3 regions of the Planococcus beijingensis genome follow, and region 1 is predicted to be linked to each of the others. Evidence: riboswitches for the same ligand, from Rfam matches in the RefSeq annotation. Region 1 holds a riboswitch; each other region holds the start of a gene.

Region 1 (7,505 bases):
CTCAGCGCGCGGCACAGTTACCGCCGGAAACTCTTCACAAACTTCTGACGGCGCCGGCGCTTTGCTGGTGATGGACCGCGAAAAAGCAGAATCTTTGGGCTTGAAACCAATCGCGAAATTCCGCTCGTTTGCCACAGGCGGCGTACCACCTGAAGTGATGGGCATCGGTCCTGTCGTAGCCATTCCAAAAGCTTTGAAATTGGCTGGATTGACGATTGATGACATCGATGTATGGGAATTGAACGAAGCATTCGCTTCCCAGTCGCTTGGCGTCATTCGTGAACTTGGGTTGGATATCGACAAAGTCAACTTCAACGGAGGAGCCATTGCACTTGGCCATCCGCTGGGTGCGACGGGCTCGATCCTGACGATTCGCATGATGAGTGAATTGAAGCGCCAAGGCAAGCAGTTCGGCGTCGTCACGATGTGTATCGGTGGAGGAATGGGCGCAGCAGGCGTCTTTGAAATGTTGTAGAACTGAATGTGATAAATATTTTGTATGGATATGGAGCATAACAGCGGAGACTCCAGCGGAAAGGGTCCGCCTGGAGCGATTTCTTTAAAATAGAACATAATAAGCAATTACAAAATAGGAGGAATACAAAATGGAACAATCAAAAACATTGATCAAAGGCGGTAGTTTCTTAATCGAAGATGCGGATCTGTCACGGGTATTCACACCGGAAGATTTCACAGAAGAACAAAAAATGATCGCGAAAACGACTGAGGATTACGTCAACACAGAAGTAATGCCGGTTGTTGAAAAACTGGAAAACCATGAATTTGAGCATTCTGTCCGTCTGTTGAAAACAGCTGGCGACCTAGGCCTTCTTGGCGCTGATGTTCCGGAACAATACGGCGGTTTAGGATTAGACAAAATCGCATCTGCTTTAATCGCTGAAAAAATGTCGAAAGCGGGCGGCTTCTCAATCACTCACGGAGCACACGTTGGCATCGGCTCACTGCCAATCGTTCTTTTCGGTAATGAAGAACAAAAACAAAGCTACTTGCCGCGCCTTGCGACCGGTGAAATGATTGCAGCTTACGCTTTGACTGAGCCAAGCTCAGGGTCGGATGCATTAGGTGCGAAAACAGTTGCCAAGCTGAACGAAGCAGGCACACATTACGTATTGAACGGTGAAAAGCAATGGATTACCAACGCTGGATTTGCGGATGTATTCGTAGTCTATGCAAAAATTGACGGAGACAAATTCTCTGCCTTTATTGTAGAGCGCGAATTCCCTGGCGTTTCTGTTGGACCGGAAGAAAAGAAAATGGGCATCAAATCGTCTTCTACACGGACGTTGATCCTTCAGGATGCTGAAGTTCCTGTCGAAAACCTATTAGGTGAAGCTGGGCGCGGACATATCATTGCGTTCAACATCTTGAACATCGGCCGCTACAAATTGGGAGTCGGCACGATCGGAGCTTCTAAGCGCGCAATGGAATTGACGATTCCTTACACGAACCAACGCCAGCAATTCAAGACACCGATTTCTTCATTCAACTTGACGCGTGAGAAATTGGCGACAATGGCATCTAAATTATACGCAGTTGAAAGCTCTGTATATCGTACTGTTGGATTGTTCGAAGACCGCATGAGCAGCTTTACGGATGAGCAGCACGCTGATGGCAAATTAGTGGCTGATTCGATCGCTGAATTTGCAGTAGAATGTTCACTTAATAAATTCTTCGGTACGGAAACATTGGATTATATCGTAGATGAAGGCGTTCAGTTGCACGGAGGCTACGGCTTCATGCAGGAGTATGAAATCGAACGCATTTACCGTGATTCACGCATCAACCGTATTTTTGAAGGAACGAATGAAATCAACCGCCTATTGGTACCTGGAACGCTACTGCGTAAAGCAATGAAAGGTGAATTGCCATTATTGCAGCATGCACAGAAGCTTCAGGAAGAGCTGATGATGATGATGCCGGAAGAAGTTGGCACAGAAGCTTTGGCTCAGGAGAAGTACTTGGTGAAAAATGCGAAGAAAATTGCTTTGCTCGCTGCAGGCCTAGCAGCTCAGACATATGGAACGAAGTTGGAAGCGGAGCAGGAAGTGCTTGTCAACATCGCGGACATCGTGAGCAACGTCTTTGCGATGGAATCAGTAGTATTGCGTACAGAAAAAGCAATTGCTGCTTCAGGTGAAGAAAAAGCCAAGCAAAAACTTCTTTATACGCAGATCTATTGCCAGGAAGCATTCGACCAGATTGAAAAGGATGCCAAAGAAACGTTGATTGCAGCCATCGAAGGCGACAACCAGCGCATGATGCTTTCAGCATTGCGTAAATTGACCCGTTCAACTCCTTACAACGTCATTGCGAAAAAACGCGAAGCGGCTGTTAAGTTGATTGACGTTGAGAAATACATCGTTTAAAGGATAACGGAAATAGGCAGATCCGAACTTATCGGATTTGCCTGTTTTTTTTGCGTCGACCGGAAGCCTTCTTTTTGGTAAGCTTAGAAAAAAGGGAGGGTCTAACTTGATTACTTATTACGCATACCCGAAATGTACAACTTGCCGGAAAGCAAAAAGTTGGCTGGACAAAAATAATGTGGAATATAATGAAATACATATCGCAGAAAATCCGCCGACAAAAGAGCAATTGGCTGAAATCCATGAGGCCAGCGGCTTGGAATTGAAGAAGTTTTTCAATACAAGCGGTTTAATCTATCGTTCGCTTGGCTTGAAAGACAAACTATCGAGCATGACCGAAGAACAGCAATTAGAGCTTTTGGCTTCAGATGGCATGTTGATCAAGCGTCCGTTGGCTTGGGATGGAAAAAAGGTGACACTAGGTTTTAAAGAAGCCGATTACCAGAATAGCTGGCTTTAAGAAACGGCATCATCTTGTATTTCACAGCTGTTTATGTCAAACTGAAATTGAATCAACTACATAATTTGGAGGGGTCAAGATGAGCACACCAGCAGAACTTCGTTATTCTAAAGAACATGAATGGGTTAAGATCGAAGATGGCAATGCGCGTATCGGAATTACTCATTTCGCACAGGCTGAATTGGGGGATATCGTATTTGTTGAACTTCCACAAGTTGGCGATGAACTGAAAAAAGACCAGCCTTTCGGCAGCGTTGAATCCGTTAAAACAGTTTCGGAATTATACGCACCAATCAGCGGCAAAGTGATCGAAGTCAACTCCGAGCTTGAAGACAGCCCGGAATTCGTCAACGAGTCACCTTACGAGCAGGCATGGATGGTGGTTATTGAAGCCCCTTCTGAAGAAGAAATCAGTGATTTGATGAATGCTGATCAATACAAAGAAATGACCAACGAATAATTCCCGGAAAGCGCCTTTAATTTGGCGCTTTTTTTATTCGCGTCAAAGACGGAGAGAGTTGTGAAGAACCCCTATTCACTAGTTATCGAGTCCAATCTCTTGAACTAACCGTGTACCAACTGGTTTTTGAAAAGCTTATTTGTGGAATAACTCAATATAAAGGGGTATATTTCAACTTATATAGAAACAGCTTTTGAACTTATTCTATATTCGATGGGGTGAGTGTTATGGGAAAGGTGATTGTTGTGGAAGGGCTCAGTGATAAGACGAGAATTGCACCGCTCATTGCAGAACCCGTGACGATTCTTTGCACAAATGGTACAGTAAGTCCAACGAGACTTGAAGAATTGCTGCTGCCATATGAAGGCCAAGACATCATTATATTAGTGGATGCAGACTCTTCAGGAGAAAAATTGCGGAAGCTGGTCAAGCGTGAGTTCCCTGAAGCCCGGCATTTTTATGTGAACCGAAGCTACAAGGAAGTCGCAGCAACGCCGCTCCGGATCCTGATGGATGTGCTCATCTCAGCGAATGTCCAGGTCAATAAGCTATTAACAGAGGGATGAAGACGATGCAGGAATGGACTCATAAAGAATGGATCAAAGAAAAGAATACCAATCGCACTACCGCGTATTACTTATACACACCGATGTGCGGGACTTGTCAGGTAGCTTCCAAAATGCTGTCGGTTGTCACAGAACTATTGCCGGATCTTCCGATTGGCAAAGCGAACTTGAACTATGTACAGGAAATTGCAGGAATGTATGAAGTGGAAAGTGTTCCTTGCCTGCTGATTACAGAGAATGGCAAACTTAAGGAGAAGATTTACGCTTTCCAGTCGGTTCCTTATTTATATGGCAAGTTGAAAACTGTTGACGAATATAGCCGGTCATGGTAAATTGAATTTCTGGTAAGAAAAGCGCGGGAATCTATTTGAAATAGGAGAAGCGTAAGATTTACCACCAATTAAAATCTATTCTGTTTTACTAATTTCATATCGAACTCTTATTAAGAGTGGTGGAGGGAAGTGCCCTATGAAGCCCGGCAACCGTCATGAAAATGAAATGGTGCCAAATCACACGAAGCGAAAGCTTTGGAAGATGAGAGATTGGTTTCCGTATAATATACGTTTGCCCTTCTGCTCAGTTATGCGCGGAAGGGTTTTTTATTTTTAGGATTCAGGGGTGTTCAACGAATGATCGAGTTAAAGAAAGTGACGAAAAAATTTGATACAGGCAAGGCGGTTCTTACGGCTGTCGACCAAGTTGATTTATCTATTGCTGATGGAGAAATATTTGGGATTATCGGATATAGTGGAGCCGGTAAAAGTACATTAATCCGCTTATTGAATGGATTGGAAAAACCGACTTCCGGCACTGTGGAAATCAACGGTAAGGTAATTACTTCCATTAAAGGCGGAGAATTGCGGAAAGCGCGCCAGAAAGTCAGTATGATTTTCCAGCATTTCAACTTATTATGGTCGAGGACGGTTAAAGAGAACATCGAATTCCCTTTGGAAATTGCGGGAGTCTCAAAAGCGCAGCGTGGAAAACGGGTTCAGGAACTGATTGAGCTGGTTGGATTATCGGGCCGCGAAAATGCTTATCCATCGGAACTGTCTGGCGGACAGAAGCAGCGTGTCGGTATTGCCCGTGCGCTGGCGAACGATCCGGAAGTCCTATTATGCGATGAAGCAACTTCTGCGCTTGATCCGGAAACAACAGACGCAATCCTTGATTTATTGGTCGATATCAACAAGCGATTAGGCTTGACCATCGTATTGATCACTCATGAAATGCACGTCATCCGAAAAATCTGTCATCGTGTTGCTGTAATGGAAGGCGGGCGTGTCGTGGAGCTCGGAGATGTTCTGAATGTTTTCCAATCACCAAAAGAAGAAATCACCAAACGCTTCGTGGCCCAGGTCACTGATAGTGGAGATTCACAGGAAACCATCAAAAACCTTCGTGAGTTGTATCCGACAGGCGAACTGGTGAAATTGGTTTTTGTCGGAGAACAAACCGAACAGCCAATTCTGACAAAACTGATTCGCAGCCATTCGGTGGAAGTCAATATCGTTCAAGGCAATATTTCGCATACGCAACGTGGAGCTTATGGAACATTGATTCTTCAGTTGAAAGGCTCTCCTGGTGAAATGGAAGAAGCTTTGGCATTTCTCCACTCTGAAGATGTTCAAACGGAGGTAATGCATAATGATTGATTCGTTATTCCCCAATGTAGATTGGGACAGTATGTGGGAAGCCACACTTGAAACTCTTTATATGACAGCTTTATCAACGTTGTTTACATTCATCATCGGTTTGGCTCTTGGAATCCTGTTATTTTTGACAGCTCCTAAACAATTATGGGCCAATAAAGTGGTCAATTGGCTGACAGGTGCATTCGTGAATATATTCCGTTCCATTCCATTTATCATTTTGATTATTTTATTGATTCCTTTTACGTTATTCCTGATGGGTTCCATTCGGGGGCCAAACGCAGCTTTGCCCGCATTGATCATCGGCTCAGCTCCATTTTATGCACGCATGGTGTTGATTGCATTAAAGGAAATCGACAAAGGAGTCATCGAAGCAGCTCGCTCTATGGGCGCGACGACCGGCACAATCATTTGGAAAGTGCTACTGCCTGAATCGAAACCGGCATTGATTTCCGGAATTACGGTAACAGCCATCGCATTGGTCGGCTATACGGCTATGGCAGGCATCATCGGTGCAGGCGGCCTTGGGACATTGGCTTTCCTGGATGGTTTTCAGCGCAGCCGTGAAGACGTTACATTGATGGCGACGATTCTAATCTTGATCATTGTGTTCGTCATTCAATATATTGGTGATTTGGTAACAACAAAAGCAGATAAACGGTAATTGCGGATTTTCCGTTCCATAAACTAAAACACAGCAAAAGGGAGAGATAAAGATGAAGAAATTTGTAGTAGGAACAGCGTTGACAGCTTTAGTACTTGCAGGATGCGGAAATGGCGGAGCGGGTGAAGAAGAATCTAAAACTTTGCGTGTTGGTGCTTCCAATGTACCCCATGCTGAAATTCTAGAGCAAGCACAGCCACTCCTTGAAGAACAAGGAATCGAATTGGAAATTGAAACATATCAGGATTATGTCCTCCCTAACGAAGACTTGGAGTCTGGTGAAATTGATGCCAACTACTTCCAGCATATTCCGTATTTAGAATCACAGGTAGCGGATCATGGCTATGAATTCGAAAATGCTGGCGGAATCCACATCGAACCAATCGGAGTCTACTCACAGGATTACGCATCTCTTGATGAACTTCCAGAAGGCGGTACGATTTTGATGAGCAACTCGGTAGCGGATCATGGGCGTATTCTGTCACTGCTTGAAGCTGAAGGTTTGATCAAATTGGCTGAAGGCGTTGATAAAACAGCTGCTGAAGTAAGCGATGTTGTTGAAAATCCTAAAAATCTTCAGTTTGACGCGAACTATGAGGCAGCCCTGCTGGTTCAAATGTATGAATCCGGTGAAGGCGATGCTGTCTTGATCAATTCCAACTATGCCATTGATGCAGGAATTAGCCCGTTGGAAGATTCAATTGCACTTGAATCATCAGAGTCGCCTTATGTAAACATTATTGCTGTTCGCGCTGGCGATGAAGAGAATGAAAATGTAAAAGCATTGGTAGAAGTTTTGACATCTCAGGAAATCCAGGATTTCATTCTGGAAGAGTGGGGCGGAGCGGTCGTACCAGTAGATTGATTTTAAAAAGCATCTTTCGGGATGCTTTTTTATTTTTGGTGAAATAATAAAAATATTCCGTAAATTAATGTATAACTTACATTTTGTCTTAGTCTGTGCTACTTTTGAATAATAAAAAAGAAGCATTTGTTCATATGAGGAGGACAATTTCGTGAAATTCAATTTTGGTTTATTGCCGAGAATCATTGTGGCAATCGTTTTAGGTGTCCTTATTGGATTAGTTGCACCGGAAAGTATGGTGCGGGTTTTCGCTACCTTTACATCGCTTTTCGGAAATTTCCTAAACTTTGTGGTGCCGTTGATCATTCTTGGGTTCATTGCTCCAGGTATTGCGAAATTAGGAAAAGGTTCAGGCAAATTACTGGGGATGGCTACTGGTGCAGCATATGCGTCTACCATCATAGCAGGCGTGTTAGCTTTTTTTGTGGCAGTTACAGTCTTGCCTAATTTT
Region 2 (7,505 bases), on a different contig from region 1:
TTCAGGAACAATCCCCAAGCTGTCTCCCGGTTCATATTGCAGGCCAGAACCTTCCAAATCGAGTTCCAGATGGCGCGTTTCTTTATTCGACCCGCGCCCATTCAAATTGATATTTTCCAGAACTTCCGCGTTGAACGGATTGCTGCGGGAATAGGCAGGCTTGCTGGCAGCTGGAATTTCTTGAGCAGCCGAAGCAGCTCCCGGACCAGGACGATCTGTTTCTTTGTCTTTGTTCAAGATGCTGAAGACGCCGTCGAACCATTCCTCTGCCGGTTCTTCAAAATCCAAATCGGCGTCTACACGCGGATGAATGCGTTTGGCGCCCAATTCCTCCAGACGCTTATCGAAATCCTTCCCGGTCTGGCAAAAGAATTCGTAGGAGCTGTCCCCCAATGACAACACCGAGAACCGGACATCATCAAGCTTCGGAGCACGTTTGCTGTGCAGGAAGTCATAAAGAGCAATGGCGTTATCCGGCGGATGGCCGTCTCCGTGCGTACTGGTGATGACCAATAAATCTTCGACTTTTTTCAAGTCTTTCGGTTTAAACTCATCCATTGGCGTAAGCTTCACTTGATAGTCTTTGTCCTGCAGTTTTTTCGAAACCTCTTTGGCAACCGATTGGCAGTTGCCGGTATGAGAGCCGACCAGAATGGTGATTTCACGCGTGGCAACCGGTGCACCGCCTTGCTGTGCATACCATTCCAATCCGGGTTGTTCCTGCACCGCTACTGTGGCGGCTGATTGTGTGCCGGCCAAATAGCCGTTCAGCCAAATTTTCTGATTGTCGGTCAGCATCGGCAATAAGCGATTGATAAGCTCGACCTGTTCCTGATCGAATGGGCTGTTCATTGTCTGCAATTGCAAATTGTTTCACCTCGAAATTCGTTTATTTTTATTTATTGAAGAATTTGCTGCTGGCGGTAATGATGATCGATTGCTACGATCATCGCCCCCATCTTCTGGTGTTCGGGCTGCAGCACTTGATTGATGCCATTGCTTTCCAGCTCTTGGGCAGTGACTTTTCCGACGGCAACTGCCAGCACCCGGTCATTGAAAGCGTTGACCAGTTCTTGGCTTTGCTCAGTGTCGGCGAAGATATTCCTTACCTGCGTTTTACTGGTAAAAACAATGGCGTCCAAGGACTGTGCGATGATGGATTGTTTTAGTTGGTCTACTACTAAAGAATCCGGTTTTTCATAGGAATAAGGGCGGGATAAGTAAACCGAGTGGCCCTTTTCCTCCAATATGCTTTTCAGTTTATCGTCGTCCTGGTCGTAGGCCTGGAGAAAGATCCGCTGCGGGCTCTTGCCTTCGTATTCTTCAGCCAAAGCCGCGAGCAGGTTATTCATGGTTCCATCTTCTGAAACATGAACCGGCTCTAAGCCATGTTCTTTGATCCATTTCATTGTTTTGCTGCCTCGAACAGCCAATTTCGTTTCTTTCAGCTTGTCGATATAACGCGACTGAAGTCCGATGCTTTCTGCGGAATCGGTTAAAGTTCTTGCTCCGATCCCCGTCGTGAAGATGGCCCAGTCAAAAGATTTGGCTAAAAAATCTGTGATGTTCTGTGCGCTGATGTCTTCGTTCAGCCGTTGTCTTCCCTGAATCGGGAGAATGACAGGTGTACCGGACTGCTTTTCGATCAGCAAGCTGATTTCTTTTGCAGCGCGGACTGCGGCGACGCCAATTTTCTTTCCGGCCAATCCATTCATGTTCAATCTCTCCTTCTGTCACTCACCATGCTAATTGTTGCTCACTTTGCAGCGCTTCTTGTGTGCGTTCGGCCAGGGCATCCACCATGGATGGATGGTTGCCTAAATATCCGCATAAGATGATTTGCTGGTCGTCTGAAGACAAAGCGTTGATTTTCTTCTGCATTGATTTCACCAAAAGGCCTGTGAACCATAAATAAGGAACCACGAAAATCTGGTTGCTGCCGGAATTGATGGAAGCTTGCAATCCTTCATCAAATGACGGGGCAGCTGCGGCCAAATAACAGACTTCCACGTTCGGTACATTTGCTTTCACTGCCAGTTTCGCAGCAATTTCTTCAACCGAACGGGTGATTTCCGAGCTCTTCCCGCCTCTTCCGACCAGCAGAATCTTCGCTTCAGGCAATCGCTCCACTGTCGTCTCCTGCAGACGCTCAGCTAAAATCTCAACGAGCCGATCTTGGACACCAAGCGGTTTTCCGTAAGTAAAGCGGATATCCTGATAACGCAAGACCGATTTTTTGACTTCATCTGGAATGTCTTCGTAATAATGTCCGGCGCTCAGCAACAGAACTGGAACGACTGCAATTGCTGTCGCGCCTTGTTTGACAAGGCTGTCAATTCCTTCCCCAATATCCGGACTGGCCAGCTCCAAAAAGCAGGTTTCGTGAAGAGTTACATCTACCTTTTGATGAACCTGCTCCATAAACGCCATCGCTTCATCGCGTGTTTCTTTTACACGGCTTCCATGGCTTACGTAAAGTACAGCCTGCATGTCACCATCTCCTTATCCAACATGGGCGGCAAGCTGGAATTGCTGTTCGTCCTGCAGCTGCTCATACCATTGCAATTTGTCTCTCAATCGAACCACTTCTCCCACTACAATCATCGATGGATTCTCGAAATCCTTGGCGTTTCGGATAATGTCTTCGAGTGTTCCCGTAACCGTCCGTTGGCGTTCTGTCGTCCCCCATTCAATCAAGGCGATCGGTGTCGTCGGTTTTAATCCGTGGCGCATTAAGCGGCCACAGATTTCAGGAAGCTTGCTGACGCCCATGTAGATGCACAACGTATCCATGCTTTTGACGACATGTTCCCAGTATTCATCCTGGTCGACGCCCACTTTGCTGACTCCTGAAATAAAGGCTACGGAAGAACTGTAATCACGGTGAGTGACCGGGATTCCAGCGTAAGCCGGCGCTGCAATGCCCGCTGTGATACCTGGAACAATTTCAAACGGGATATTGTGGTCCACCAATGCCTCTGCTTCTTCCCCGCCTCTGCCGAAGACGAAAGGATCGCCTCCTTTTAAACGTGTGACGACTTTTCCCTGCAATGCGAACCGGCAAAGCAGCTCGTTGATTTCTTCTTGCTTCAAGGAATGGTTATCGGGTTTTTTGCCGCAATAAATCAATTGGGCATGTTCTTTCGCTTCGTCCAGCAATTCCTGGTTTATTAAGCGATCATAAAGGATGACATCAGCCTTCTGAATGGCTTTCAACCCTTTCACTGTAATCAAATCAAGGTCGCCTGGACCTGCACCCACTAAATAGACTTTTTTCATAAGCTTCCTAGACTCCTTTTTTCAACCAGAGAAACGATGATTATGCCATTTTCTGATCGGTAATTTACTCTATTGCCGGCCTCATTATGTATGCAGGCCACATTCAGTTTTCGCAAAGCCTTTCCATCTGCCGTCGCGGCTGTCTCCATCAGTCGTCACTGCAAAAGAGCAATGCTTGCAGCCGATGCTTGGATAACCTTCGTCATGCAGAATGTTGTATTCCAGGCCATTCAATTGGATATACTGCCAAACATCGTCCCATGTCCAATGAATCAGCGGACAAACTTTAACCGACTTGAACCGGTTGTCCTTGTTGATGAAATCCGTCTTGCTGCGGCTGGCTGACTGCTCTCTTCTAAGGCCTGAAATCCAAGCCTGTGAACCCGAAAGTGTTTGTTCCAACGGCTTGACCTTGCGGATATCACAGCATTTATCCGGCTGGCTGTTCCATAGTTCATCACCGAACTGGCTGGCTTGCTCTTCTAACGTCAATTCTGGCTTTTTCATCCGGATATTCAATTTCGGGTAGCGCTTCTTGACGCGTTCAATCAGTTCATAAGTTTGGTTGAAGTGGACGTCGGTATCGAGAAACACCACTTCGGCATCGCTTTTCACCTTGGAGATCAAATCAATCAGCACCATGCCTTCTGCCCCAAAGCTGCAAGCATAGACAATATTCTCTCCATAGGATTCATAGGCCCATTGCAGAATATCAGCAGCCCCTTTCAAGAGATCGGTCGGTGCCAAATCTTTAAATGGATCTCCAGTAAATTGCTCGTACGAAACAGCGTGGCTCATCCTAACTTCCTCCTTTAAACTTCTATATATTGAATTAAAGATTTTCAGTAAGCAGTCCCGTTGGTTGGATATTCCTCCGTGCCACTAAAATAAAAAACCCCCTCTTCCAATGGAACAAGAAGAGAGGGTACCAATTCGCAGTTTGCGGGGCCTGTCTTCTTATCTTCCAGATCCCAATGGAACCTGCTGGAATTGGCACAGTGTATCCGGTCAAAACCAGAACTTGTTGCCGAGGCTTCAAAGGGCCAGTCCCTCCACCTCTCACGATAAGAAATACCTTATAAGATTACTTGGTTTTAATAATTTCTCTAAATACTATAGCAATAAAAGATAGCTGTCAATAAAACTCTGAAAATATCATTTATTTACTTTCTGCAATAAAGAGTTTCCATTTTCTTCATTCACTAGCCTCAAGCTTTTTATATTCTTGCCAAAAACCAGCCATTCTTCAGGCTTTCTTTGTTGTAGGAAAAGCGGGTTTGGTCTTTAACGCTCTGCACAACTCCGCAAGCTGCTTCGACAATCGCCTGGCCGGCTGCCGTATCCCATTCCATAGTCGGCGCAAAGCGGGGGTAATAATCCGCTCCCCCTTCTGCTACCAGACAAAACTTCAGTGAACTGCCTGCCGATATCTGTTCGATTGGTTGGCTATCGTCGTTTATCCGATCGATGAATTCCTGTGTTTCAGCGGACATATGCGAACGGCTTGTTACGATTCGAGTCCGGTCTAAAGCTTTTTTTGCAGTCAACAGAATGCTTCCCTCGAATAATTCATCGGCTTTTTCAAAATTTCCAGCTGAAGCAGCTTCCAATTTAAATGCGCCGCTGTTTTCTTCACCGTAGTAGAAAACATCCATGGCCGGCACGTAAATCACACCCAAAACCGGATAGTTCTCTTCTATTAAAGCGATGTTGACGGTGAACTCACCATTGCGTTTGATGAATTCCTTCGTGCCGTCGAGTGGATCCACCAGCCAAAAACGCTGCCAGTTTTTCCGCTCTTCATAAGGGATTTTACTGCCCTCTTCGCTGAGAACCGGTATGTCTGGGTAGGCAATCTGCAGTCCTCTTTCAATGGTCTGATGTGACCGCTGATCGGCAATGGTCAGTGGTGAATCGTCAGCCTTCGCTTCAACGATCAATTCCTGTCCATAAACCGCCATGATCTCTTTGCCGGCTGCAAGACTGATTTCCAGCAATTTCATTGGATCAATGCCACTAGCCATCAGCCCAGATATCCTGCTTTCTTCAAGTAATCTGTAATTGTCTGAACCGACTCTTCCAAAGTCTGCTTGTCGGTTTCAATGACGATTTCAGGATTTACCGGTTCTTCATATGGCGCATCGATGCCTGTGAATCCTTTGATTTCGCCGGCTCTTGCTTTTTTATAGAGGCCTTTCGGGTCGCGGTCTTCGCAAGTGTCCACACTGCATTTGACGTATATTTCAATGAACTCATCTTCTTCAAGCAAGGCACGCACCTGGTCGCGATCTTCCTGATACGGCGAAATAAATGCCGATAGCGTCAATACCCCTGCATCACTCATCAGTTTTCCAACTTCACCGATGCGGCGAATGTTTTCTGTCCGGTCTTCCGGGCTGAATCCCAAATTTTTATTCAATCCGTGGCGAACATTATCCCCATCCAATAGATAGGTACGGATTCCAAGTGCGTGGATCTCTTTTTCCAAGGCAACAGATACCGTCGATTTTCCTGATCCCGATAACCCGGTGAACCACAGCACCCCGCTTTTGTGGTTATTTAATTTTTGTCTGTCCTCTTTTGTGACACTTGATTCATGCCATACAATATTCGTTGATTTGGTCATCTTTTCTCCTCCTAAAACCAGTAATAGTAAACGATTCCGATAGTCACCGACATAACCAGAATACTGAGTGGCGTGCCCACTTTGACATAATCCATGAATTTGTAGCCGCCTGGCCCATAGACGATCAAGTTGGTCTGATAACCGATCGGGGTAATAAAGCTTGCAGAGGCAGCAATCGTGATGATCACTGCGAAGCCCATAGGATCAAGCTGCAGGTTGCTGGCCATTTCAATGCCGATTGGAATCATCAGGACAGCCGCAGCACTATTGGTGATCAGTTCTGTAAAGATACTGGTCAGCAGGTAAATTAAAATCAGAATAGCTAACAGGCCGAACGGCTGTCCGATTGCCAACAAGCCATCCGCCGCCCATTGCGCCAGACCTGTTTTAGTCATGGCCGCTCCTACCCCGAATGCACTGGCAATCAGCAGCAGTACATTGAATTGCACGTCGTTTTTTGCATCGTCCATTGAAATCGACTTGGTCACCAGCAAAATCAGCACAGCCAATGCCATGGCTTTGAACATGCTCAACCAACCGACAATGACACAGGCGATCGCACCCAGAAGTACCAGCAATGAAAACCAGCCCACCAAGCGGCTTTCCTCAAGTGCCTTAGGCATTTTCATAGAAGACACCACATAAAAGTCATTGGATTGCTGGTACTTTTCCACAAACCCATTGCCGGCGAGCAATAGCAAGGTGTCGCCCGGCCGCAGAATGATATCGCCGACTTTGCTTTTGATGCGTTCGTTATTGCGGTGAACGGCCATTACACCTGCATCAAAACGTGAGCGGAATTGGGATTGCTTGATGGTTTTTGACAATAGTGATGATTCATGGGAAACGACAGCTTCTGCAAGCTGCGTATTGCCGTTTTTCAAGTCATCCAATTGGAGGTTGGTACCCGTCTTCAAGGTCAGACCTTTTCTTTTTTGGAGATCTGCGATGGTGGCAATGAGCCCGGTAAAGATTAGGCGGTCTCCAGACTGGATGACCGTTTTGGAGCTGACCGACGAAATTCGTGTCTGATTCCGGATGATTTCTATCAAGTACAATCCCTTTAAATCACGTAATTTAGCTTCTTCCACTGTTTGGTTGGTATGCGGAAAGGTTTCTTCCACCACCATTTCAGCAATGTATTTCCGGGAATCTTCAGCCACCTGTTGGCTGAATCCTTTATTCTCGGGCAAAAGCATATTGCCGATGGTGAATAGATAGATCAAGCCGACAATAGTGATGGGGATGCCGACAATCGCCAATTGGAACAGTGAAAATCCAGGAAGCCCATAATCGATCAGCATGCCGTGGACTACCAGATTCGTTGAAGTTCCCATCAGCGTGATGGTCCCTCCTAAAATCGTTACATACGACAAAGGAATTAAAACCTTTGATGGTGCAATGTTCCTTTCTTCACACCATTTCTTCAATAATGGGGTCAGTGTCACGACAATCGGCGTGTTATTCAAAAAAGCAGAGATTAACGGAAGCGGCAGAAAAATACGGAACAGTGAACCTTTCAGGCTTTTGCCCTTGTTCAGCCAGCCAATCATCATCTGGTCGATTAGGCCATGCTTTTGTACAGTCCCGACTACGATGA
Region 3 (7,505 bases), on a different contig from region 1:
CGACTAAGCCTTCATCCTGCAGCATCAGCAAAGCACGTGCACCGTTGACCGGATCGTTCGGAATCGCAATGGTTGCTCCATCCTCAATTGCTTCCAAAGAATCGTATTGGTTCGAGTAGAGGCCCATAGGCGCTGTTGGCACCGTAATCAGTGCGGATAGGTCCATGCCATTCTCTTTTTCAAAGTTTTCCAGGTAAATCGTGTGCTGGAACAGGTTGGCATCAATATCGCCACCATCAAGTGCTACGTTCGGCTGAATGTAATCGCTGAACTCCACCAATTCCACTGTGTAACCCTTTTCTTCAAGTCCAGGCACAATAGCTTTGCTCAGCATGTCGCTGTATGGACCTGCAGTAGCCCCTAGTTTAATGTCCTTCGAAGCTTCTCCTCCAGTTCCTTCAGAGCCGCTTTCTTCTCCACTGCCGCATGCTGCCAAAGCCAATGCGCTTGCTGCTAAAATAAATCCTAATTTTTTCATGTCATTCTCCCCTTATCGTTTATCGATGGCTTTCGCCGTATAGTCGCCAGCTTGTTGAATCAATTGGACCAACACAATCAAAATGACAACAGTAACAATCATGATCGTATTATCGTAGCGGTAATAGCCGAAGCGGATGGCCAAATCTCCAATGCCTCCGCCGCCTACTACGCCTGCCATCGCAGAATAGGCGACCAGGCTGATGATGGTCAATGTCACCCCCTGGATAATGCTTGCTTTCGCTTCCGGCAGCAGAACGTCTTTGATGATCATCCATGGTGTGGCACCCACGGCAATCGCTGCCTCAATGACGCCTTTATCGATTTCACGCAGTGAGTTTTCCACAATACGTGCGAAAAACGGAATCGCCGCAACCGATAGGGACACACTCGCCGCAATCGGGCCAATGGTTGTTCCTGTAATAAGTTTCGTCAGCGGGATAAGTGCCACCAACAAAATGATAAACGGAATAGAACGCACAATATTGACGATAAAACCAATCACAGCATTGACCGGCCGGTTTTCAAGAAATAAGCCGCGGTCTGTAATGAACAGCAAAATTCCCAAAGGAAGGCCGACAATCAAAGCCACTGCCAAGGAAATCCCGATCATTGTCAGTGTCTGAAAAAAAGCAGTCTGTATTTCGGGCCATAATTCAATAATTCGTCCCCATTCAACGCCCATTCGGAATCACCTCCACAATTGCCGATCTGCTTTCCATATACTTCAATGCATCCATGACGTCAGAAGAAGTCCCTTTCAACTCCATGATAAAAACGCCAAGCGGCCTTTCCTGAATATACTCAATCGCTCCATGCAAAAAGTTTCCTTTGACCGGATAATTCTGCAGCATATCGGAAATTACGCCTTCTCCGGCCACTCCCCCTTTGAACAACACTTTCACTACTGTACCCGTAAATTCACTCAACAAGTGTTCCGGAACATTGAAAGAGACAACGCTGGAGATGAATTCCTTGGTCAATTCCTTTTGAGGATCTGCAAAAATGTCGTAGACCTGACCTTCTTCAATGACACGGCCACCTTGCATGACGGCCATGCGGTCACAGATTTCCTTGACGACATTCATTTCATGCGTAATCAGTACAATTGTGATGTTCAATTTAAGATTGATGTCTTTCAATAAACGCAAAATGGACAATGTGGTATTCGGATCCAGTGCCGATGTTGCTTCATCACATAACAAAACGGCCGGATTGTTGGCTAATGCCCGTGCGATGCCGACACGCTGTTTCTGTCCACCGCTCAATTGAGCTGGATAAACATCGCGTTTATCTGATAAACCGACCATTTCCAACAATTCTTCCACGCGGCCTTTCAGATTTTTAGATGGAGTGCCTGCAGCCCGAAGCGCAAAAGCGATATTTTCGTACACCGTCTTTTGGCTGATCAGGTAGAAATGCTGAAAAATCATGCCGATTTTCAAACGGGCTTTTCTCAATTTTTCACTGTTTAGTTTGGTCAAATCATTGCCATCTACTGTGACGCTGCCGGAAGTCGGCCGTTCAAGCAAGTTGATGCAACGGATCAGCGAACTTTTGCCGGCACCTGAATAGCCGACGATGCCGAAAATTTCACCTTTTCCGATTTCCAATGAAACATTATCCACTCCAGTGACGGTGCCATGCTTAGTTGTGTAAGTTTTCGTCAATTTCTCAATCTGTATCATAGCTTCCTCCCGCCAATAAAAAGATGCCTCTTTCATCAAGAAAGAAGCATCGAAAAATTTAGTTTCTCGACTTATCTTTCGGAACATTGGATTCCGTTGGATTTGGCACCTTCCCAATCGGGGGTTGCCGGACGTCACAGGGCCTGTCCCTCAGTCTCTCTTGATAAGTTTAAGTTATTTAATTGAATTTTATGTTACAGGCATCCCCAGCGAGTGTCAATCTACTTTTTGAATTTTTCGTACAATTGCTCACGGCGATCGGCGAATACCGGAATGCGCTTCCGGACTTCCTCTACTTCATCCAAATCGATTTCTGCATAACCAATGCCTTCCTCTTTCTTCATATCCAAACGAACTTCTCCCCAGGGGGCGATCACCATCGTGCTGCCGCCGAATTCATTGTTTGGATCACTGCCGATACGGTTCGAGGCGACAATAAAAATTTGGTTTTCGATGGCGCGTGCCTGCAACAAGATGCGCCAATGATCAATCCGCGCTTCGGGCCATTCCGCTGATACAAATACAAGTTTTGCACCGTTCAGCGCCTGGGCACGGATCCATTCAGGAAAACGGATATCGTAACAAATGACGCCTCCGTATGTCTGATTATCCAATTCGAATGTGCCAAGTGTATCGCCTTCTTCAAGATGGATATGTTCATCCATTAAACAAAAACGATGGGCTTTATCGTATTCCGAAACCAGCCCGCCGTCTTTGTCGACAACGTACATCGTATTATAGAATCCTCCGTTTTTTTCAGTCGAAACAGAGCCACCCACAATATTGACTTTATGCTCTTTCGCAAAACTTTTGAGCAATTCCACTGTCCGGTTTGTGCTGTCTGCCAATGTATCCAGTTCGGTCAATGCATATCCTGTATTCCACATTTCAGGCAAGACGATCGTCTCCGCTCCATTGCTGGCCGCTTCCGTTAAATAATCCAGGACCTTCCGATAATTCAATTCCGGCTGACCAAAAGCGATATCCATTTGAACGCATGCAATTTTCATTCGTTTCTCCTCCACTAGACAAGTTACCTTCAACTCTATAAGATTTGAAGTAGAAGTGCAATTATTTCGAAAATAAGGAGAATCACATGGACTTTTCAAAACGGCTCCAAAACTTACCCACGCAGTTTTTCGCTTCACTGGTGGCCAAAACAAGCAAAGCAATCGCTGAAGGACGCGATGTCATCAATCTTGGCCAAGGCAATCCCGACCAGCCGACGCCCGAACATATTATCAAAGCCCTGCAAACCGCTGCAGCCGATCCAAAAACGCATAAATATTCACCTTTTCGCGGCATAGCGGAACTGCGTCAAGCCGCTGTGAATTTTTACAAACGCGAGTATGGTGTGGATATCGATCCTGACCTCGAAGTTGCAATCTTGGCAGGAACAAAAATCGGGCTCGTTGAGCTGCCCTTGGCTTTGTTGGATCCAGATGATCTATTACTTCTGCCGAATCCCGGTTATCCGGATTACCTGTCGGGAGCCCCGCTTGCAGATATTGGGTATGAGCTGATGAGGCTGAATCCGGAAAATGGCTATTTGCCGGATTATGCCGAGTTGACTGGAAGCATCCGCTCACGCGCCAAACTGATGTATTTGAACTACCCGAACAATCCGACCGGTGCAGTAGCGACTAAAGAATTCTTTGATGAGACAGTCAAATTCGCCAAGGACAACAGCATTGCGGTTGTCCATGATTTCGCTTATGGAGCGGTCGGGTTTGACGGAAAAAAACCGGTCAGTTTCCTTCAATCCGAAGGGGCCAAAGAAGTTGGCATCGAAATGTACACTTTATCGAAGACTTACAACATGGCAGGTTGGCGCATCGGATTTGCTGTTGGCAATTCCAAAATGATTGAAGCCTTGAACTTGATCCAGGACCATTTTTTCGCCGGTTTGTTCCCTGCCGTCCAATTGGCTGCGGCAGAGGCGTTGAATGCCGACCAGCAATGCGTAGATGAATTGGTCGGCCTTTATGAAAAACGCCGCAACGTCCTGGTGGCTGAATGCGCGCGGATCGGTTGGGACATCAAAGCACCACAAGGCTCTTTCTTTGCCTGGCTGCCGGTTCCAGAAGGTTTCACCAGCGTGGAATTTGCCGACTTCCTTCTTGAGAAAGCAGATATTTCAGTTGCGGCAGGCAGTGGTTTCGGCGATGTTGGAGAAGGTTTTGTCCGTGTCGGATTACTGGTTGATGAAACCCGCATCATTGAAGCGGTCAATCGCATCGAAGCTTTGAAATTATTTTAGAGTGCATAAAGGACAGCGTCCCAATACGGGGCTGCTGTCCTTTTAAAAATTGAGAAGATTGTCCACATCTGATTCATTTCACAAAACCGATATGCTCGAAAGGCGACAACCTGATTTTCACTTCACCAAGGACTGAGTCTTTAGAAATAAAACCCAAAACCCTGGAATCCATGCTATTTAAGCGGTTATCCCCTAATACATAATAAGATTCGGCAGGTACGACAAATTCCTGGAAATCTTCAGTCAGCTGCATCAATCCTTCTTGCTCCGCCGCTTTCCGGTTCTTATCCAAATAAGGTTCCGCTTGGGGAGTGCCGTTCACATACAGCTGATCGTCTTTCATTGAAATGCGGTCTCCTGGAACACCGATTACCCGTTTGATGAAATTGACGCCATTGGGTGCTTTGAAGACGATCATGTCAAAATTTTCTATCGTATGAATCTTAAAAAGCATGACTTTGTCATTTTCTTCGAACGTGGGCATCATGGATTCTCCATGGACAGCTACCGGTTCAAACAGAAAATACCGTGATCCCAAGACGATAAGCACAGTCAAAAAGATGACCCGCATCCAGGAAATAAACTCTTTTACCGGATCTTCAAACACATCGTCCCCTCCTGCTCCTGCTTATTCTTTCTTAATTATAATACGCATGCCAATTTGTGCATACTTTCGATTCTCTAATATCTAATGAATCCCAAAAGTGTTTAAGATTTTTCCAGTCCGAATTGTCTGTTGCCCAACTCCTTATTCGGTACAGCATCAGCAGCCTTACACCCTTTTTCATACGTCCGATTCCCGTCTGAATCGTCAGACTTTTGAGCGTATCGCAATTTTATGTTACACTCAATAAAAAATGTAGGTGATTAGAATGGTAGGAAGAAATGATCCATGCCCATGTGGCAGCGGCAAAAAATACAAAAAATGTCACGGAAAACAGCAAACTGTATCCATCAATGATTTGGTGAATGATGAACTGTTCAAAGTACGCCAACAGTTCTTCTCGGAAAATCCAAACCAGGAACAACTTGCAGAATTCCGCGAACTTCAACAAGAATGGCAGCCACGCTTGATGCAATCAATGGCTGAAAACGATGCACAGGCTTTCGTAATCGAAAACTTCCTGTTCATGAAAAAACCCGAACTATGGGAAGAATTCTTAGCGAAACAAATCGAACTTGCCCAGCGTCCTTCGACCAAAGAAGTGCTGGAAGACTGGAAAGACGTGAAAGTGTTCCTTGGCCAATATGTTAAGGGAGATGTGGAAAAAGCACAGTTCACCGATGTCTTTACAGGCGAAACACTTGAAATGGCCGATCAGCCTCCAACAGATATGGAAAACGGGCAAGGCTTATTGGCCATCCTGCTTCCAGACTCTCGCGTGGGGGAAAAAGGTGTACTATTCCTCAACGGTTATTTGACGGTTGTCGGTGAATTCGCACCGTTCTTCGAGCAGTTGAAAGCTCAAATCGCTTCTGAAAATGCTTCGCAGGATGAAAGCTACCTGCGTGACAACTACTTAGCAGTTGTCGAACAAATCGTTAAGTATTCAACTGGAAGTGTAGAAGAAAGCATTCAGCTTTCTCCTGAACACGATTCTGTTATGGCAGAACTTGATAAGCATATTGAGCAGGCGGATTTTGATGAAGAGACCGTCAGCAATGTTACAAGCATCTTGAACAGCTATCTTGTCAGCCAGCAGCCGACTGTCCAAAAACCGGAAGCTCTTGTAGCCGGATATTGGAGATTCCTGCAGGACCATGAGCTGATCAAAGGCCCTATGCTATCTGCAAAAGATTTAAGCGAAAAATTCGGCGTGTCTTCAAGCACAATCTTGAAGCGTTCAAAAGAATTCGGAGCTTATTTCGAAGAATTGCTAGCAAAAAAATAAGCTTTAACCAGCTTGAAGGATTTTTCCTTCATGACTGCTAAAGCAGCAAAAAGGAGTAGCTTCGGCTACTCCTTTTTTTCATCGTCTTTTCTTCGGAATGTAATGAGGATGTACAACAGAATACCGGAAACCGCCAAAAATAAATAAAAGCGTATGAAGTAGATACGCAGCCATAAACCGTCGGTAAAGCCGAAAACAAAATTGGCCAGCGTCAGCAAAGACAGAGCGATTCCTGCTGCGAAAACCAACAGACCCAAAAGGCAAAGTACGTTCAAGAACGATGCCATCCTCAACCACTCCCAACTGAAATTCAGATGATGGATCTCTTTCCTACCGAAACTATGAAGAGGTTTAACGATTTAAGCTTTTGGCGTTTGTTGATAACTTTACAGGGAATCATAACGAGTAACGGCAGAACTGTCCACAATCCTGCATTTTTTCATAAGAAACTCCATATTTTTATGCTTATGCACAATAAACCAACAAATAATGTGTGCTATGTGGATAAGATATTTGAATTTTGTTGATATTTAAGAATAAATAAAACTTATCAACATGTGGATAAAATTATCAAAATCCTTTTCAGAAGGAGGAGAAAAATGTTCAAAATTACCCTCGACAGCTTTATTCGCATTGCTACAGTCGGTTTTTTCGCTTATGTCGGATTAGTCATTTTTCTGCGCATTTCCGGTAAACGCACGTTGACTAAATTAAACGCTTTTGATTTAGTCGTGACGGTGGCTTTAGGATCAACATTGGCTACTATTCTACTGGACAGCAGCATCAGCCTGCTTGAAGGGCTGACTGCATTCGCTCTACTGATTCTATTGCAGTATGTCATTACCCTTCTTGCTGTCCATTCCGACTGGTTCAATAACGTCATCAAATCGGAACCACGCCTGTTGTTTCTAAATGGCCAATTTATAAGAAGTGCAATGAAAAAGAACGGATCAAAGAAATTGAAATTTTGCAGGCTATCCGAAATTCCGGCTCAGGTTCTACTGAAAAAGTGGCAGCTGTCGTTTTGGAAACAGACGGCAGCCTGTCGGTCATAAGCAGCGAACCGGGCAATGCGCTGGAAAACGTCAATTCCAAGGAATCAGTCGGAAGATAGAAAAGGTGCATGGACAAACATCCATGCACCTTTTTATCATCTTGGTGTTTTCACTCGATTTTTCCGGTGTTCAC

What was found. A riboswitch is a leader RNA that binds a small molecule or an ion and turns the genes downstream of it on or off. The one in region 1 is predicted to bind S-adenosylmethionine.
Region 2: another riboswitch for S-adenosylmethionine. It lies ahead of IRE19_RS15900 (phosphoadenylyl-sulfate reductase); the one in region 1 lies ahead of IRE19_RS14950 (methionine ABC transporter ATP-binding protein).
Region 3: another riboswitch for S-adenosylmethionine. It lies ahead of IRE19_RS08605 (methionine ABC transporter ATP-binding protein); the one in region 1 lies ahead of IRE19_RS14950 (methionine ABC transporter ATP-binding protein).

Annotation. Positions count from the first base shown of each region.
Region 1 is NZ_JADHDZ010000006.1:134,682-142,186, forward strand. It holds gene IRE19_RS14920 (acetyl-CoA C-acetyltransferase) at 1-475, shown strand, start outside; gene IRE19_RS14925 (acyl-CoA dehydrogenase FadE) at 606-2,387, shown strand; gene IRE19_RS14930 (arsenate reductase family protein) at 2,494-2,847, shown strand; gene gcvH (glycine cleavage system protein GcvH) at 2,927-3,307, shown strand; gene IRE19_RS14940 (ribonuclease M5) at 3,535-3,873, shown strand; gene IRE19_RS14945 (thioredoxin family protein) at 3,879-4,205, shown strand; SAM riboswitch class I at 4,310-4,414, shown strand; gene IRE19_RS14950 (methionine ABC transporter ATP-binding protein) at 4,503-5,528, shown strand; gene IRE19_RS14955 (methionine ABC transporter permease) at 5,521-6,189, shown strand; gene IRE19_RS14960 (MetQ/NlpA family ABC transporter substrate-binding protein) at 6,242-7,054, shown strand; gene IRE19_RS14965 (dicarboxylate/amino acid:cation symporter) at 7,206-7,505, shown strand, end outside.
Region 2 is NZ_JADHDZ010000007.1:149,834-157,338, forward strand. It holds gene IRE19_RS15880 (assimilatory sulfite reductase (NADPH) flavoprotein subunit) at 1-867, opposite strand, end outside; gene IRE19_RS15885 (uroporphyrinogen-III synthase) at 900-1,715, opposite strand; gene IRE19_RS15890 (sirohydrochlorin chelatase) at 1,738-2,490, opposite strand; gene cobA (uroporphyrinogen-III C-methyltransferase) at 2,503-3,279, opposite strand; gene IRE19_RS15900 (phosphoadenylyl-sulfate reductase) at 3,364-4,077, opposite strand; SAM riboswitch class I at 4,234-4,350, opposite strand; gene cysQ (3'(2'),5'-bisphosphate nucleotidase CysQ) at 4,497-5,303, opposite strand; gene cysC (adenylyl-sulfate kinase) at 5,303-5,905, opposite strand; gene IRE19_RS15915 (SLC13 family permease) at 5,917-7,505, opposite strand, start outside.
Region 3 is NZ_JADHDZ010000003.1:467-7,971, forward strand. It holds gene IRE19_RS08595 (MetQ/NlpA family ABC transporter substrate-binding protein) at 1-478, opposite strand, end outside; gene IRE19_RS08600 (methionine ABC transporter permease) at 491-1,162, opposite strand; gene IRE19_RS08605 (methionine ABC transporter ATP-binding protein) at 1,152-2,165, opposite strand; SAM riboswitch class I at 2,234-2,335, opposite strand; gene IRE19_RS08610 (carbon-nitrogen family hydrolase) at 2,387-3,175, opposite strand; gene IRE19_RS08615 (pyridoxal phosphate-dependent aminotransferase) at 3,262-4,425, shown strand; gene lepB (signal peptidase I) at 4,499-5,032, opposite strand; gene IRE19_RS08625 (SEC-C metal-binding domain-containing protein) at 5,298-6,317, shown strand; gene IRE19_RS08630 (hypothetical protein) at 6,383-6,604, opposite strand; partial or broken gene IRE19_RS18525 (DUF421 domain-containing protein) at 6,917-7,105, shown strand; gene IRE19_RS18530 (hypothetical protein) at 7,285-7,431, shown strand; gene IRE19_RS08640 (acyl-CoA thioesterase) at 7,468-7,505, opposite strand, start outside.